One region of the Microbacterium hanjuni genome, then DNA from elsewhere that is predicted to be linked to it. Evidence: predicted binding sites of a transcription regulator. Region 1 holds the regulator's gene; the other holds the start of a gene.
What was found. The regulator HspR, encoded in region 1, represses chaperone genes until heat shock. The targets are predictions, from matches to a motif close to AAGTTGAGTCNNNNNGACTCAACTT.
Positions count from the first base shown of each region.

Region 1 (8,124 bases):
CCGCACTGAAAGAGCGGGTGTACGCCGCCTTCACCGGCCTCGCCATCGTGCTGGTGACAGCGACGAGCGAGCACCCCGAACCGGATCACGCGTTCCTCGGCCTCGTGCTGGGCGTGCTCGGCATCTCGATCGCCGGTTTCGCGGCAGACGTGATCTCCCACCTCGCCGTGCACCGCTCCTTCCCGAACCGCACGGAGTTCGGTGTGATGATCGCGATCGCGGGCAGCGCCGTGAGCACGGTCTTCGTTCCGGGGATCATCCTCGCCCTCGCCTGGGCGGGTGTCTTCGACCTCGGCGGGGCGTTGCGCGCCACCATGACCGTGTACATCGTCACGCTCGCGGTCATCGGCTGGCTGGCCGTGCGCCGGTCGAAGTTGGCGTGGTGGGTGCAGCTTATCGCGTTGGCCATGCTGCTGGGGCTCGGGCTGCTGGTCATCCTGCTGCAGACGTTGGCGCACTCGATCTGAGCGGGCCCAACGAGCCGAACGCACCGCGAGGCTGAGGGTTGAGCCTGTTCATGGCAAGTTCGCTTGACGCGCGGGAAGCGTCTCGATAGCGTTGAGTCATCACGGCTCAACCTCGCCGATCGTGCGAGGACGAGCCCCCGAAGAACTTTGTACAACCTCGGGTCGCAGCATCCACTGGACCCGACAAGAAGGAGATGAACATGCCTCGTGCAGTTGGAATCGACCTCGGTACCACCAACTCCGTCGTTTCGGTCCTGGAGGGCGGCGAGCCCAAGGTGATCGCGAACGCCGAAGGCTTCCGCACCACCCCGTCGGTCGTCGCGTTCACGAAGGACGGCGAGGTGCTGGTCGGTGAGACCGCCAAGCGCCAGGCCGTGACCAACGTCGACCGCACCGTCTCGAGCGTGAAGCGTCACATGGGCACCACCTGGACCTTCGACGTCGACGGCAAGAAGTGGACGCCGCAGGAGATTTCGGCCCGCATCCTGCAGAAGCTGAAGCGTGACGCCGAGGAGTACCTGGGCGACACCGTCACCGACGCGGTCATCACGGTTCCCGCTTACTTCAACGACGCCGAGCGTCAGGCCACGAAGGAGGCCGGCGAGATCGCGGGCCTCAACGTCCTGCGCATCATCAACGAGCCGACCGCTGCCGCCCTCGCGTACGGCCTCGACCGGGGCAAGGAGGACGAGCTCATCCTCGTCTTCGACCTCGGTGGTGGAACCTTCGACGTCTCGCTGCTCGAGGTGGGCAAGGACGACGACTTCTCGACCATCCAGGTGCGCTCGACCGCCGGTGACAACCGCCTCGGTGGCGACGACTGGGACCAGCGTCTCGTCGACTACTTCATCAAGCAGTTCAAGGACACCACCGGTGTCGACGTCTCGGGCGACAAGATCGCACTCCAGCGCCTCAAGGAGGCTGCCGAGCAGGCGAAGAAGGAGCTGTCGAGCTCCACGTCGACCAGCGTGAACCTGCCCTACCTTTCCCTCACCGACTCCGGCCCCGTGTCGCTGTCCGAGACGATCACCCGCGCGAAGTTCGAGGACCTCACCAAGGACCTCCTCGACCGCACGAAGAAGCCCTTCGCGGATGTCATCCGCGAGGCCGGCATCAAGGTCGGCGACATCGACCACATCGTGCTCGTCGGTGGCTCGACCCGTATGCCCGCCGTTGCCGAACTCGTCAAGCGCGAGACCGGCAAGGACGCGAACAAGGGCGTCAACCCCGATGAGGTCGTCGCCGTCGGCGCCGCTCTGCAGGCCGGTGTGCTGAAGGGCGAGCGCAAGGACGTCCTGCTCATCGACGTCACCCCCCTGAGCCTCGGTATCGAGACCAAGGGCGGCATCATGACCAAGCTCATCGAGCGCAACACGGCCATCCCGACCAAGCGCAGCGAGACCTTCACGACCGCGGACGACAACCAGCCGTCCGTCGCGATCCAGGTCTTCCAGGGCGAGCGTGAGTTCACCCGCGACAACAAGCCGCTCGGCACCTTCGAGCTCACCGGCATCGCCCCGGCCCCCCGTGGCATCCCGCAGGTCGAGGTCACCTTCGACATCGACGCGAACGGCATCGTGCACGTCTCGGCGAAGGACAAGGGCACCGGCAAGGAGCAGTCGATGACGATCACCGGCGGCTCGTCGCTGCCGAAGGAAGACGTCGAGCGCATGGTGCGCGAGGCCGAGGAGCACGCGGCCGAGGACAAGAAGCGTCGCGAGTCGGCCGAGGTGCGCAACCAGGCCGAGACGCTCTCGTACTCGATCGAGAAGCTGCTCACCGACAACGCCGACAAGCTGCCCGACGACGTCAAGACCGAGGTCCAGGGCGATGTCGACGCGCTCAAGACCGCTCTCGCGGGCGAGGACGACGATGCGGTGAAGACCGCGTTCGACAAGCTGAACGCCAGCCAGGGCAAGATCGGCGAGGCCATCTACAGCGCCGGTCAGGCCGAGCAGGCTCCGGATGCCGGCACCGAGGCGCCTTCGGAGAACGCTGCACCCTCGTCTGACGAGGATGTCGTGGACGCCGAGGTCGTGGACGACGAGGACGAGAAGAAATAATCATGGCGAACAAGGACGACGAACAGCCCCAGGGTTCGGGCGCCGGTCCTGACGCGCCGACGGGGTCGGAGGAGCAGTCCTCCGGCCCCGCGCCGCAGGAGCCGGAACTCACCGTGGACGACATCCTCGGAGCGCCCCAGTCCGCCGACGCTCACGCCGGTGACGCCGCGGGTGCTGGTCAGAACGTGGACGACTCCCAGCTGCTGGGTGACCTCAAGCGACTGCAGGCCGAGTACGCCAACTACCGTCGGCGTACCGAGGAGCAGCGCGAGCGCGAGATCGAACGCGCCAAGGGCGAGGCCGTGAAGGGTCTCATCCCCGTGCTCGACGACCTCGACCGCGCCATCAAGCACGGCGATCTCGTCGCGGGCACGCCCTTCGCCGCGATCTCCGACAAGCTGCGCACCGTCGCGGAACGTCTCGGTGTGGTGTCGTACGGCACCGCGGGCGAGGCCTTCGACCCGCAGCAGCACGAGGCGATCTTCCAGGCGCCGACCCCCGGTGTCACGACGCCGACCGTGCTCGAGGTCGTCGAGGTGGGTTACCGCCTGGGTTCGGTCGAGCTGCGACCCGCGAAGGTCGTCGTCGCCGTACCGGTCGAGTAGGAGAGCCATGGCGAGTCAGGACTGGTTCGACAAAGACTTCTACAAGGTGCTCGGCGTCGATAAAGACGTCCCCGCGGCCGACCTGAAGAAGGTCTACCGCAAGCTGGCGCGCAAGTATCACCCGGATTCCAACCCGGGTGATGCGAAGGCGGAGGCCACCTTCAAGGAGATCAGCGAGGCGTATGCCGTGCTGAGCGACGCCGATCAGCGCGCGGAGTACGACCAGATCCGCGCGATGGGCTCGGGCGCCCGCTTCAGCGCCGGCGCGCCCGCCGGCGGCCAGGGCAGCGCCGGGTTCGAAGACGTGTTCAGCATGTTCGGACAGGGTCGCGGAGGCCCGCGCACACAGAGCGCGGGCAACTTCGACGACTTCTTCGCCAACTTCGAACCCTCCGGCTTCGGCTCCGGACGTTTCGGGCAGACGAGCGGGGGCTACCGCGGATTCGGCGGCCCGCAGCGCGGCTCCGACGTCACGGCGCGCACGACGATCGACTTCCTCACCGCCACGAAGGGCGAGACCATCTCGCTCGCGGGCGAGGATGGCAAGCCGTTCAAGGTGAGGATCCCCGCCGGTGTCTCCGACGGGCAGAAGATCCGGTTGCGCGGTCGAGGGAGTCCCTCTCCCGACGGCGGCGAACCCGGCGACATCGTGGTGCAGGTGGCCGTGCGGCCGCATCCGGTGTTCGTCCGCGACGGACTCAACCTTCGCGTGACGGTGCCGGTCACCTTCACCGAGGCGGCCCTCGGTGCGACCATCGAAGTGCCGACCTTGGGTGGTGACCCGGTCAAGCTGCGGGTCGCGCCCGGCACCCCCTCCGGACGCGTGCTGCGGGTCAAGGGCCGCGGCGTCGCAACCACCAAGGGCACCGGCGACCTCCTCGCGGAGGTGCAGGTGGCGGTGCCGTCGCATCTGGACGAAGCGGCGCGCGAAGCACTCGAGAAGTACCAGCAGGTCGAACCGAAGGAGAACCCCCGCGGTGACCTGATGGCGAAGGCCCGCGGCTAGCAGAGCGCACGACAACGGCAGGACTGTCGCACGAAGACGGAGGTGATCACGTGGCAGAGAAGGAACTCGACGAGGACGCACCGATCTTCGCGATCGCCATGGCCGCCGAACTGGCGAACATGCACCCCCAGACGCTGCGTCAATACGACCGGCTCGGCCTCGTCGTGCCCGCCCGCACCCAGGGCGGGTCGCGGCGATACTCCACCCGTCACGTCGAGCAGCTGCGGGAGGTGTCGCGCCTCTCGGGCGAAGGCATGAGCCTGCCCGCGATCGCGCGCCTCGTCGCGCTCGAGGAGCACGTGCACGCCCTCACCCGTCGGGTCACCGACCTGGAACGCCAGCTGACCGCCGAGCGCCAGACCCGCCCCGGCGCCCGGGTGTTCGCCGCCGGCGCGACCGGCGCTGTGATCACGCTGCGCCACGGCGCCCGCGTCCGCCGCGCGACGGACGTCGTGTTGTGGCGCGCCGAGCGCTCGCACGGCCAGGACGACGCCGAGCAGTGAGCGACGCCGACCGCGGAGACGTGGTGGTGCTCGGAAGCGCCAACATGGACCTCGTGGTGCGGCAACCACGTCGGGCTGAACCGGGCGAGACGATCTTCGGCACCGCCTTCACGACCGGCGCCGGCGGTAAAGGCCTGAACCAGGCCGTGGCCGCGGCGCGGGCAGGCGCGCGGGTCGTCTTCCTCGGAGCCGTCGGGGCGGATGCTTTCGGCGAACGCCTGCGGCAACGACTCGTCGCGGACGGGGTCGAGGTGTCGGGGTTGCGGGTCTCGACCGAGGCCACCGGCATCGCGCAGATCACGGTCACCGACGACGGCGAGAACACGATCGTGGTCGTGCCCGGCGCCAACGACGACGTGGAGTTCTCGCCCGACGATCAAGCCGCGGTGGCGGCAGCATCCCACCTCGTCGTTCAGGGGGAACGTCCGATCCCCCTGCTCGCGACCGCGATGCGCCATGCCCGCGAGGCGGGAGTGACGACGGTGCTGACCCCGGCGCCCGCGAGCCGCGACCTCGAGGCGCTGCTCGACCTCACCGACGTGCTGGTGCCCAACGAGAACGAAGCGCTCGAGCTCAGTGGCAGCCCCGACGCGGCCGAGGCGGCGGCCCGACTCAGTCGCCGTGCGGGCACCGTCATCGTGACGCGCGGTGCGCACGGCGCGCTCGTGGCGCGCGACGGCGCCGTCGTCTTCACCCTTGCCGCACCGGTGGTGACTCCGGTCGACACCACGGCCGCCGGCGACACCTTCGTCGGCGTACTCGTCGCCTGGCTCGCGGACGGCGCGTCGCTTGAGGACGCCCTCTCCGCTGCCGCCGCGGCCGCGGCGATCACCGTCACCCGAGCGGGGGCGGCGGAATCGATGCCCCACCGCGACGAGATCGATCGCGCGCTGAGCGCCCCGACCTCGCCGTCATAGAGTGCTCCCATGTCGAGCGAGCCGTCCCTGAGCGCCGCCGCATCGCGGACCGCTCGCCGAGAGCAGGGCGAGACGGCGGCCATGAAGCGGTGGGAGAAGGCCGGCTACTGGCCGCTGATCTTCGCCGCCCTGGCCTTCTTCTTCGCGATCACCTTCCAGGTGGTCGGCAATCTGACAGAGCCGTGGTCGAGTCTGACGTGGATCGTGGTCGCCGTCACCTGGCTGATCTTCCTCATCGACTACGTCGCGCGCCTGATCATGAGCCACCCGCGGGGCACGTGGTTCCGCCGCCATCTCTTCGACGCCGCCGTCGTGGTCGTCCCCACCCTGCAGGCCGTGCGCCTGCTGCGGGTCGTCACGCGGTTGGTGTCGCGGCGGGGGTCGGCGGGCGACTCGCTGCGCGCGAGCCTGCTGGTCTACGGCTTCGGCTCGGCGCTGCTGCTGATCTGGCAGGCGTCGCTCGCAGTGCTGAGTTTCGAGCGGAACGCCCCCGGGGCGAACATCACGACGTTCGAAGACACGGTGTGGTGGGCGTTCTGCACCGTCAGCACCGTCGGCTACGGCGACTTCTATCCCGTCACGACCGGCGGACGCACGGTGGCGATCTTCCTGATGATGGGAGGCGTCATCCTCGTCGGCCTCATCGTCGCGTCGTTCTCCTCGTGGGTCGCCGAGCGCGTCACGCGGGGCCACGAGGAGAAGCGCCCCGCGACCCGCGGCGACGTGATGGCGGTCATGCACGAGGTGCAGAAGAACGAGATGCCGCCGGCCCCCGCACCCGGAGGGCCCGGGACGCCCTGAGCGTCAGCCCGGTGAGATCCGCAGCACGGTCGGCGACTCCCCGAGGGGGAGATCATCGACCACGCGCAGGGTGCGGGCGATCTCGTCGACCGCCGGCAGGACGGTCGCGACGCGCGCACGGTCGCCGCACACCGCGGTGAGCGTGACCAGGTGCGAACCGGTGTCCCAGGTGTACGTCGCGAACGGGGGAGTGCGGGGATCGGGCGGCAGGTCGATCACCAGTTTCTCGCCGACACCCAGGTGGGGGTTCGAGAACGCCTCGGTGTCGTCATACTCCATCGGCATCGCGGCTCGCGCGGCGCGCAGCTGCGGGGTCGCCTCCTGCACCTGCGCCATCGCGACCAGCAGCTCTGGGTCGGATTTCCAGACCCAGACGAGCACCCGGCCCGCAGCGCGCCGCATCAGCAGCGGGGCGGCCTGGCTCGCCGCCCACGCGAGCACCCTGCTGCCCGGGCGGTCGCTCGCCCCGACAGCCCGGTTCGCCTGAGCGAGCAGCATCCGGATCGCCGCCTTGCGGTGCCGGCGACCGCGCAGCCCGAGCGACTCGGTCACGGCCACCCAGCGGGTGGGATCGGCGTCGGCCTGCAGGCGGGTCGGCATGCACCCAGCGTAGGCGTCCGCCGGCACCCTATGCCGTGTCGGAGGTTGGTGGCAGTCTGAGACGACGGCGCACGTCGCCGCGGTGTCGCCTCGATTCTCTCTTCCGGAGGCCCTCGTGTTGGGAAAGATCCTCTTCAGGTATCTGAAGACCTACCGCTGGCTGCTGGCCGGCGTGCTGGTGTTCCAGTTCATCTCCGCGATGGCTTCGCTGTTCCTCCCGCGGCTCAACGCCAACATCATCGACGAGGGCGTCGCGCAGGGCGACACCGCCTTCATCTGGTCGACCGGGACGCTCATGCTGGCCATCTCGCTCGGGCAGATCACCGCGTCGATCATCGCGACCTACTTCGCCGCCCGTGCGGCGATGGCGGCCGGGCGCGACATCCGACGCGACGTGTACGACAAGGTCAGCGCGTTCTCCGAGCGCGAGGTCTCGCAGTTCGGGCCCGGCTCGTTGATCACCCGCAACACCAACGACGTGCAGCAGGTGCAGATGCTGGCCATGATGGGCGCGACCATGCTCGTCACCGCCCCGCTCCTCGCGATCGGCGGTGTGATCATGGCCCTGCAGCAGGACGTCGGCCTGAGCTGGCTGATCGGCGTCGCGGTGCCGACGCTGCTGCTCGTGGCGGCGCTCATCATCAGCCGTATGGTGCCGCTGTTCCGCACCTTCCAGACCAAGCTCGACGCGGTCAACCGCATCATGCGCGAACAGCTGACCGGCGTCCGGGTCGTGCGCGCCTTCGTGCGCGAAGACATCGAAGAAGAGCGTTTCCGGGGCGCGAACACCGACATCATGGTGGTCGGGCGCAAGGTCGGTTCGCTGTTCGTGCTGCTGTTCCCCCTCGCGATGCTCGTGCTGAACGTCACCGTGGTCGGCGTGATCTGGTTCGGCGGCATCCAGGTCGACGCCGGCAACGTCGAGATCGGCACGCTGTTCGCCTTCATGCAGTACGTCGGTCAGATCCTGATGGGCGTGCTGATGGCCAGCTTCATGACGATCATGATTCCGCGAGCCGCCGTGTCGGCCGAGCGCATCGGGGAGGTCCTGGCCAGCCAGTCGACTCTCACCCGCGCCACGAACCCGGTGACGACGTTCCCGACCCCCGGGTCCGTCGCGTTCGAGGACGTCGCGTTCTTCTACCCGGGTGCGGAGTCGCCG
Region 1 covers NZ_JBIGIK010000002.1:606,899-615,022, forward strand. Annotated here, with positions in the region: gene ACFXP5_RS10675 (hypothetical protein) at 1-467, shown strand, start outside; gene dnaK (molecular chaperone DnaK) at 668-2,530, shown strand; gene ACFXP5_RS10685 (nucleotide exchange factor GrpE) at 2,533-3,135, shown strand; gene ACFXP5_RS10690 (DnaJ C-terminal domain-containing protein) at 3,143-4,141, shown strand; gene ACFXP5_RS10695 (heat shock protein transcriptional repressor HspR) at 4,192-4,644, shown strand; gene ACFXP5_RS10700 (ribokinase) at 4,641-5,561, shown strand; gene ACFXP5_RS10705 (potassium channel family protein) at 5,571-6,362, shown strand; gene ACFXP5_RS10710 (hypothetical protein) at 6,366-6,962, opposite strand; gene ACFXP5_RS10715 (ABC transporter ATP-binding protein) at 7,078-8,124, shown strand, end outside.

Region 2 (8,124 bases), on a different contig from region 1:
GGAATCCGATCCTGGTGTAGAACTCCTTCGCGCGGTCCACGTCGGTGACGGGGACGAAGATGAGCTCGATCTTCCAATCCATGATGCGCACCTCTCTGTGTGACGATGTGCGGCCACGGTAACGGGGAGGTCGGACACGGGGAGGGCCCGGCGGGGGAGAGCCCGCCTGGCAGGATGGCGAGCACAGGCGGAAAGGGGCAGACATGCGGGTGCGCACGACATCCACCCAGCGCACCTACCGCTACGTGCGGCTCGCGCTCATCGCCGTCCTGGTGTTCCTCGCCGTCGGTATCGCCGTCCAGGTCGCCCGGGACGGCGCCCTCCCTTCGGTCAGCGCGGCGTACTACACGTCGTCGCGCGACGTGTTCGTCGGTGCGCTCTGCGCCGTGTCCGTGGCGCTGTTCGCGCTCTCGGGACGCAGCCTCGAACAGGCTCTCCTGGATCTCGCGGCGGTGTTCGCTCCGGTGATCGCCCTCGTCCCGACCACCGTGATCCCCACGGCCGTCCCCGGCCTCGCCGCCACCTGCCCCGACGCGCGCGCCTGCGTGCCGGACACGCTGCTGCCGACGGTGTCGACGAGCGTGACCTCGCTGCTCGTGTTCGGCGTCCTCGGCATCGCCGGTGCCCTGATCCTCGCCCGCGTGCAGGGCACGCTCGGCCGCGGCGTCGGTGCGACCGCGGCAGCGGCAGCCCTCATCGTCATCGGCGGGGGCGCCTGGTGGCTGCTCGATGCGCCGGGCTTCACCCGCGCAGCGCACGTCAGCGCGGCAGTCGCGTTCTTCGTGCTCATCGCGACGGTCGCCGCCCTCGCCGCCCTCCGTCCCGTCGGGGTCCACGACCGCCGGCGGCGATGGCTCCGGGTCGCCTACGCGCTCATCGCCGCCGGGATCGTGGGGGCGCTCGCGCTCAACCTCGTCGCGGTCGCCGCAACGGAGCCGACCGCGATCGCCGGCATCCCTCTCTTCTTCCTCGGCGAGGCCCTGGCTCTCGCGCTCTTCGCCGCCTTCTGGGTGGTGCAGACCGTCGAGCTGTGGAACGAGCCCGACCCGAGCCTCCTCGCCTGAGTCGCCGGCTCAGGATCCTCGGCGCACCGACGCCGTGACGGTGAACTTGGTGTTGCGTGCGATCTGGCGCGTCGGCCCGATGATGCGCTCCAGGGCGGGGCGGTACGCGAGGGCCGAATTCCACACGGTCCACAGCTCCCCGCCCGGCCGCAGCACGCGAGCCGCATCGGCGAACAACCGCGGAGCCACCCCTTCGAAGACGGCTGCGCCGACGTGGAACGGGGGGTTCAGCGCGATGAACAGGGCGCTGGCGTCGGGGCGCCGCGACAGGGCATCATCCTGCTCCACCTCGACCAGGTCGGCGACACCGTTCGCGCTCGCCGTGGCGCGGGCCGAAGCCACGGCCGCCGCGGACTGATCCGAGGCGTACACGTGGTGCCCGCGGCGCGCGAGGACCGCCGCGACGACGCCGGTGCCGCACGCCATGTCGATGAGGGGGTCGTCGGCCCCGCCGCCCGGCAGCTCGGCCGGCAGGTTCTCGAGCAGGAAGCGGGTGCCGATGTCGATCGAGGTGCCCGCGAAGGCGCCCCCGTAGGCGCACACGATCAGCCCCTCGTGCTCGGCGCGACGAGCCAGCGGATCACGGCCGCCTTTCGGCCCGCGCGCGATGAGCACCCGCGACTTCTGACGCGCGTGCGTCACATCGATGGTGGTGAACCATCGCCCCAGCACCTCGTTCATCGCCCGCGTCATGTGCTTGAGCCGACCGCCCGCGAACACGACCACCTCCGGCGAGGCGTGCGCGGCGATCAGCCCGGCGATGTCGTCGAGCTCGTCGAGCGAACGCGGCAGGCGCAGCAGCACGACGCGGGCGCCCGCCACCAGCTCGGGTCCGAGGGGGAGGGAGCGGAACGTCGCCGCGTCGACGTCGAGGCGCCCGGCGTTCGCCGCGAGCGCGCGTTCCCCCGTGAGAAGGTCCTGATGAACCCGGATGCTGTTGGCCCCCGCGGCGGCGGCGGCGGCCAGGGTCAGTGCGCCGAACCCGTCGCCGATCACCGTGAGGTCGCCGGGCGCGATCCCGCTCCGTTCGGCGACGGATTCATCCAGCAGAAGGCGATCGGCCGCGTCGGCGGCCAGCAGGTCGGTCGCCTCGACGTCGGGCCAGCGCCGCAGGGCATCGAAGGGAAAAGTCACTCCGCAACGGTAGCCCGCCCGCCTCCGGACAGCCGTCCGGCAACTCGGAACGGCACCCGGGAATACCCTGGGGGAGTATCCGTTTAACTTGATACGGGTTCGCTCAACTCTTAAAGTTGAGTCAACTCCACTCACCTTATTCAGGAGACATCAGGGACATGCCCGAAGATTTCACACCTCGTAACGACGAAGGCTCGAGCGCCTTCGACGACTTCCTCGCGCGCTACCTCGCCGGTGAGCGCGCCCGCGCTGAGCGTTCGATAGACCTCAGCCGATTCCTCAGCGCCCGCACCCAGGAGGCGCTGCAGCAGGCCGGCCGCTTCGCTCTCGAGCGCGGCCAGCGCGAGCTCGATGCTCTGCACGTGCTGCGCGTCCTGATCGACGCCGCTCCCGCGAAGGACGCCGTCGAGCGCATCGGCGTCGACCCGCGCGCGATCGCCCGGGCCACCGAAGGCCGGTTGCCCGCAGCATCCACCGCCGCCGACATCGATGGCGCTGTCGTGACCACCTCGGTGCAGCGCGCGCTCTTCCTGGCGTATCAGGTCGCCCGCTCCGCCGGATCGACCTACGTCGACCCCGAGCACCTGTTCTTCGCGCTCGTGCTGGCACAGGACGCTCCCGCCGGTCAGATCCTCGCGCAGGCGGGTGTCACCGCCGAGGCTCTCACGCAGGCGGTCCGCGAGACCGTCACGCCCGGCGCCGCTCCCTTCACCGGGGAGTCCGAGGGCGCTGAGTCGGAGTCGCCGATGCTCGACAAGTTCGGCACCGACCTCACCGCTCAGGCCGCCACCGGCGACCTCGACCCTGTGATCGGTCGCTCGGGCGAGATCGAGCAGACCATCGAGATCCTCAGCCGCCGCACCAAGAACAACCCGGTGCTGGTGGGCGAGGCGGGCGTCGGCAAGACCGCGATCGTCGAAGGCCTCGCCTCCGCCATCGTGGCCGGCGACGTGCCCGAGCAGCTGCTCGGCAAGCGCGTCATCGCTCTCGACCTGCCGGCCATGCTGGCGGGCACCCGCTACCGCGGCGACTTCGAAGAGCGCCTCACCCAGACGATGGACGAGGTGGCCGCCCGCAAGGGCGAGGTCATCGTGTTCATCGACGAGGTGCACACGGTCGTCGGCGCCGGTGGCGCGGGAGACGGTGGCATGGACGCGGGCAACATCCTGAAGCCCCGTCTCGCCAAGGGTGACCTCCACCTCGTCGGCGCGACCACGCTGAAGGAGTACCGCACGATCGAGAAGGACCCGGCGCTGGAGCGTCGCTTCCAGCCGGTGCGCGTCAACGAGCCGCAGATCGAGGACGCGGTGCTGATCCTGCGCGGACTCCGTTCGGCCTACGAGGACCACCACGGTGTCACCTACACCGACGAGGCGCTGCGCGCCGCCGTCGAGCTGTCGGACCGTTACCTCACCGACCGGGTGCTGCCCGACAAGGCGATCGACCTCATCGACCAGGCCGGCGCACGCCTGCGCCTGCGTCTGGGTGTGAAGGTCGACGTGTCCGGATTGATGGCCACGCTGGCGACCCTCGAGGCCGACAAGAACGCGGCCGTCTCGGGCGAGCACTACGAGGAGGCCTCGCGCATCCGCGACGAGATCGCCGCCGTCCAGGACAAGCTCGAGAAGGCCACGGCCAAGAGTTCCGCCACCGCGTCGGCCACAGCATCCACGATCGTCGACGAGCCCGAGATCGCCGCCGTCATCAGCCGCTCCACCGGCATCCCGGTGAACCGGCTGACCGAGAGCGACCGCGAACGCCTCGCCGCGCTCGAGGAAGAACTGCACGGACGCGTCATCGGCCAGGACGGCGCGGTCTCCGCGGTGTCGACGGCCGTGCGACGCAGCCGCACGGGCATGGGCGATGCGAACCGCCCGGTCGGATCGTTCCTGTTCCTCGGCCCGACGGGCGTCGGCAAGACCGAGCTCGCCAAGGCCCTGGCCGCGTCGCTCTTCGACGACGAGACCGCCGTCATCCGCTTCGACATGAGCGAGTTCGGCGAACGGCACACGGTGTCGCGTCTGGTCGGTGCCCCTCCGGGATACGTCGGCTACGACGAGGCGGGTCAGCTCACCGAGCAGGTGCGCCGCAACCCGTACTCCATCGTGCTGTTCGATGAGATCGAGAAGGCCCACCCCGACGTGTTCAACCTGCTGCTGCAGGTGCTGGACGACGGTCGGCTCACCGATGGTCAGGGACGCACGGTCGACTTCCGCAACACGGTCGTCATCATGACCTCGAACATCGGCAGCGAGTTCCTCGCCTCCCGCTCGGGCGCCATCGGCTTCATCGCCGACGGCGGCGGAGCGACCGGTTTCGGGTCGGAGAAGGACCTGCGCGACCGGGTGATGGGACGCCTCCGCGAGGCCATGCGCCCCGAGTTCCTCAACCGGATCGACGAGATCGTGCTGTTCCGCAAGCTCGACCAGCCGCAGCTGCGGCAGATCGTGCGGCTCATGCTCGGTGCGACCGAGAAGCGTCTCGCCAAGCGCGAGGCGACGATCGAGATCACCGAGGCCGCCGTGGACTGGCTCGGCGAGCACGGCTACGAGCCCGAGTACGGCGCTCGGCCCCTGCGCCGGCTCATCCAGCGCGAGGTCGATGACCGCATCGCCGATCTCTTCGTCACGGGCGCGCTCGTCGACGGGGGAGCGGTGACGGTGGATGCTGCCGACGGAGCCCTGGTCATCCGCTCTGCGGAGAGCCTCGCCACAGCAGCCTGATCCCCGCCAGAAGGTCGGCCCCGGTGAACGCGTCCTGCGTCCACCGGGGCCGACCTTTTCGTGTCGTACCGGAAAGTGATGGCCTCCGGCGCGGGTTTGTCGAGGGCCCGGTCGGTGTCGCGGTCGATGGATAGGCTCGCGATCATGGAAAAGCGAGTACTCGGAAGGATGGGACGCGACGTCTCCGTCATCGGATTGGGCACCTGGCAGCTCGGAGCCGACTGGGGTGACGTCGACGAGAGCGCCGCGTTCGACGTGCTCGGCGCCTCCGTCGACGCGGGCGTCACCTTCTTCGACACCGCCGACGTGTACGGAGACGGCCGCAGCGAGCAGTTCATCGGCCGCTTCCGCCGGCAGCATCCCGATCTCGATCTCACGGTCGCGACGAAGATGGGCCGACGCGGTGCGCAAGATCCCGCCGAGTTCACGCTCGACAACTTCCGTGCGTGGACCGACCGCTCCCGCGAGAACCTCGGCGTCGAGACGCTCGACCTGGTGCAGCTGCACTGCCCGCCGACGCCGGTGTTCTCCTCGGACGCCGTGTACGACGCGCTCGACACCCTCGTCGAGGAGCAGCGCATCGCGGCCTACGGCGTGAGCGTCGAGACCAGCGACGAAGCGCTCGCCGCCATCGCCCGGCCGGGTACGGCCACGGTGCAGATCATCCTGAACGCGTTCCGGCTGAAGCCGCTCGACGCTGTGCTGCCCGCGGCCCGCGAGGCCGGCGTGGGCATCATCGCTCGCGTTCCGCTGGCCTCGGGCCTGCTCAGCGGCAAGTACACCGAGGACACGACGTTCGCCGAGAACGACCACCGCACCTACAACCGCGACGGCAGCGCCTTCGACGTCGGCGAGACCTTCTCCGGGGTCGATTTCGAGACCGGAGTGAAAGCCGCGCGCGAGTTCGCCGCCCTGGTTCCCGAGGGCGTCACTCCCGCGGCGGCCGCGCTCGCGTGGATCGCGCAGCTCGACGGCGTCTCCGCCGTGATCCCGGGTGCCCGAAACCGCGCCCAGGCCGAAGCCAATGCTGCCGCGGCCGACGTCGTGCTGCCGGCGGGCTTCGACGCGGCCGTTCGCGACATCTACGACCGGTCCTTCCGCGACGCGATCCACTCCCGCTGGTGAACCGGCGCCCCCCGACGGCGCCGGTTCGACCGGGCAGTGCGCCGCAGATCGCGGCCCGATTCGTGCTCGCCGCCCTACTGATCGGCGCGGGAGTGTCACACCTCACGTGGGGACGACGGGGCTACCGCATCGTGGTGCCGGAGTGGGCGACGCGCATGCTGCGCCTCGACGTCGACGCGATCGTCGTCGCTTCCGGAGCCGCCGAGATGCTGCTCGGCGGCGCTCTCCTGACCCTCCCCCGCGAACGGCAGCGCCTCGGCGGGTTGATCGCTGCCTTCTTCGTCGCGGTCTTCCCCGGCAACGTGCACCACTGGCGCACCGGTCGCTCCGTACCGGGCCTCAGCACCGACACGGCCCGTTTCGCCCGGCTGTTCCTGCAGCCCGTGCTCGTCGCGTGGGCGCTGTGGTGCACCGCCGCTCCGCGGAGCGCTCGGTGACCCGGCGCGCGGTCGTCGCGGGAGCGAGCGGCTTCGTCGGGACGGCGCTCGTCGCGGCGCTGCGGGACGACGGCTACGTGGTGGCCCGCATCGGCCGCGACGGCCCCGACGCGCGCTGGGGCGACCCGGCAGCCATCCGCCGGGCGGTCGACGGCGCCGAGGTGCTGATCGGCCTGGCCGGCAAGAGCGTGAACTGCCGGTACACCGACGCGAATCGCGCGGAGATCCTGCGCTCGCGGGTCGACACCACGCGCCAACTGCGCGAAGCGGTGGCGGATGCGGCGTCCCCGCCCGCGCTCTGGCTGAACGCCAGCACCGCCACGATCTACCGGTACGCGCTCGACCGCCCGCAGACCGAGTCCGCCGGTGAGCTCGGCAGCGGATTCTCCGTGGATGTCGCGCGGGCGTGGGAGGACGAGTTCTTCGCGGGTGACCTCCCCGGCACCCGGCGGGCGGCGCTGCGGATGGCGATCGTGCTCGGCGACGGCCCCGCCACCGCACTCCTCCTGCGTCTGGCGCGACTCGGGATCGGCGGGGCCCAGCACGACGGCGCCTGGTTCCCGCATCGGCGCTACCGCGGCATCGGACCCCGTCCCTCGGGCGACGGCCGGGCGCCGGCGCACCACTCGGGCGGCCGCCAGCGCTTCAGCTGGATCCACCTCGACGACGTCGTGGGAGCCGTCCGCTTCGTCCGCGACCACGACGAGCTCGACGGTGCGATCAACCTGTCGTCGCCGCATCCCGTCGACAACCGCACGCTGATGGCCACGATGCGCCACGTCGTCGGTGCGCCGATCGGGCTGCCGGCCGCCCGCTTCATGCTGGAGCCGGCGATGTGGCTGCTGCGCACCGAACCGGAACTGGTGCTCAAGAGCCGGTGGGTGCTGCCCGAACGGCTGCTCGGCGCCGGCTACGTCTTCTCCCACCCCGAGCTCGAACCGGCGCTGCGCGACATCGTCGGACGCTGAGGGGGCGGGGTGTCGGAGGGGAGTGGAAAACTGTCGATCATGCTGCTCGCCGATGTCGTCGCCACCACCGAGGCGCTCATCGCCACGCGCTCGCGGCTCGCGAAGGTGCAAGCGCTCGCCGAGCTGTTGAGAGCACTCGCCCCCGACGAGATCGTGCCGACGATCGCCCTGTTGACCGCTGCGCCGCGGCAGGGGCGGCTGGGCATCGGGTGGCGCTCGCTCGGATCGCGCGAGGTCGTGCACGCCGCAGCCGCGTCGCTGACGGTCCACGACGTCGACGCGGCCTTCGACGGCCTGTCCCGGGTCGGTGGCGCAGGGTCGGTCGCCGAGCGGGGCGCCCTGCTCGACGACCTCGCCGCTCGCGCCACCCCGGCGGAATGGGATTTCCTCACGCGCGTGATGCTCGGTGAACTGCGCACCGGAGCGCTCGAGGGGGTGCTCCTCGACGCGGTCGCGAAAGCGGGCGACCGTGACGCGGGGGAGGTCCGCCGCGCCGCGATGCTCACCGGAGATCTCGGTGAGACCGCCGCACTGGCGCTGACGGGCACGCCCGACGCGCTCGCCGAGGTCGGGCTGGTGGTGGGCAGGCCGGTGATGCCGATGCTCGCTGCGACCGCCGCGACGGTCTCAGAAGCCGTCGAGACGGCGGGGCGGGCCTCGATCGAGTACAAGC
Region 2 covers NZ_JBIGIK010000003.1:212,052-220,175, reverse strand. Annotated here, with positions in the region: gene ACFXP5_RS13250 (VOC family protein) at 1-82, opposite strand, end outside; gene ACFXP5_RS13245 (hypothetical protein) at 204-1,064, shown strand; gene ACFXP5_RS13240 (class I SAM-dependent methyltransferase) at 1,074-2,198, opposite strand; gene ACFXP5_RS13235 (ATP-dependent Clp protease ATP-binding subunit) at 2,357-4,921, shown strand; gene ACFXP5_RS13230 (aldo/keto reductase) at 5,066-6,046, shown strand; gene ACFXP5_RS13225 (DoxX family protein) at 6,043-6,483, shown strand; gene ACFXP5_RS13220 (epimerase) at 6,480-7,451, shown strand; gene ACFXP5_RS13215 (ATP-dependent DNA ligase) at 7,491-8,124, shown strand, end outside.
Region 2: a site for HspR is predicted at 2,312-2,336, ahead of ACFXP5_RS13235 (ATP-dependent Clp protease ATP-binding subunit). Genes of this name have one in related genera too.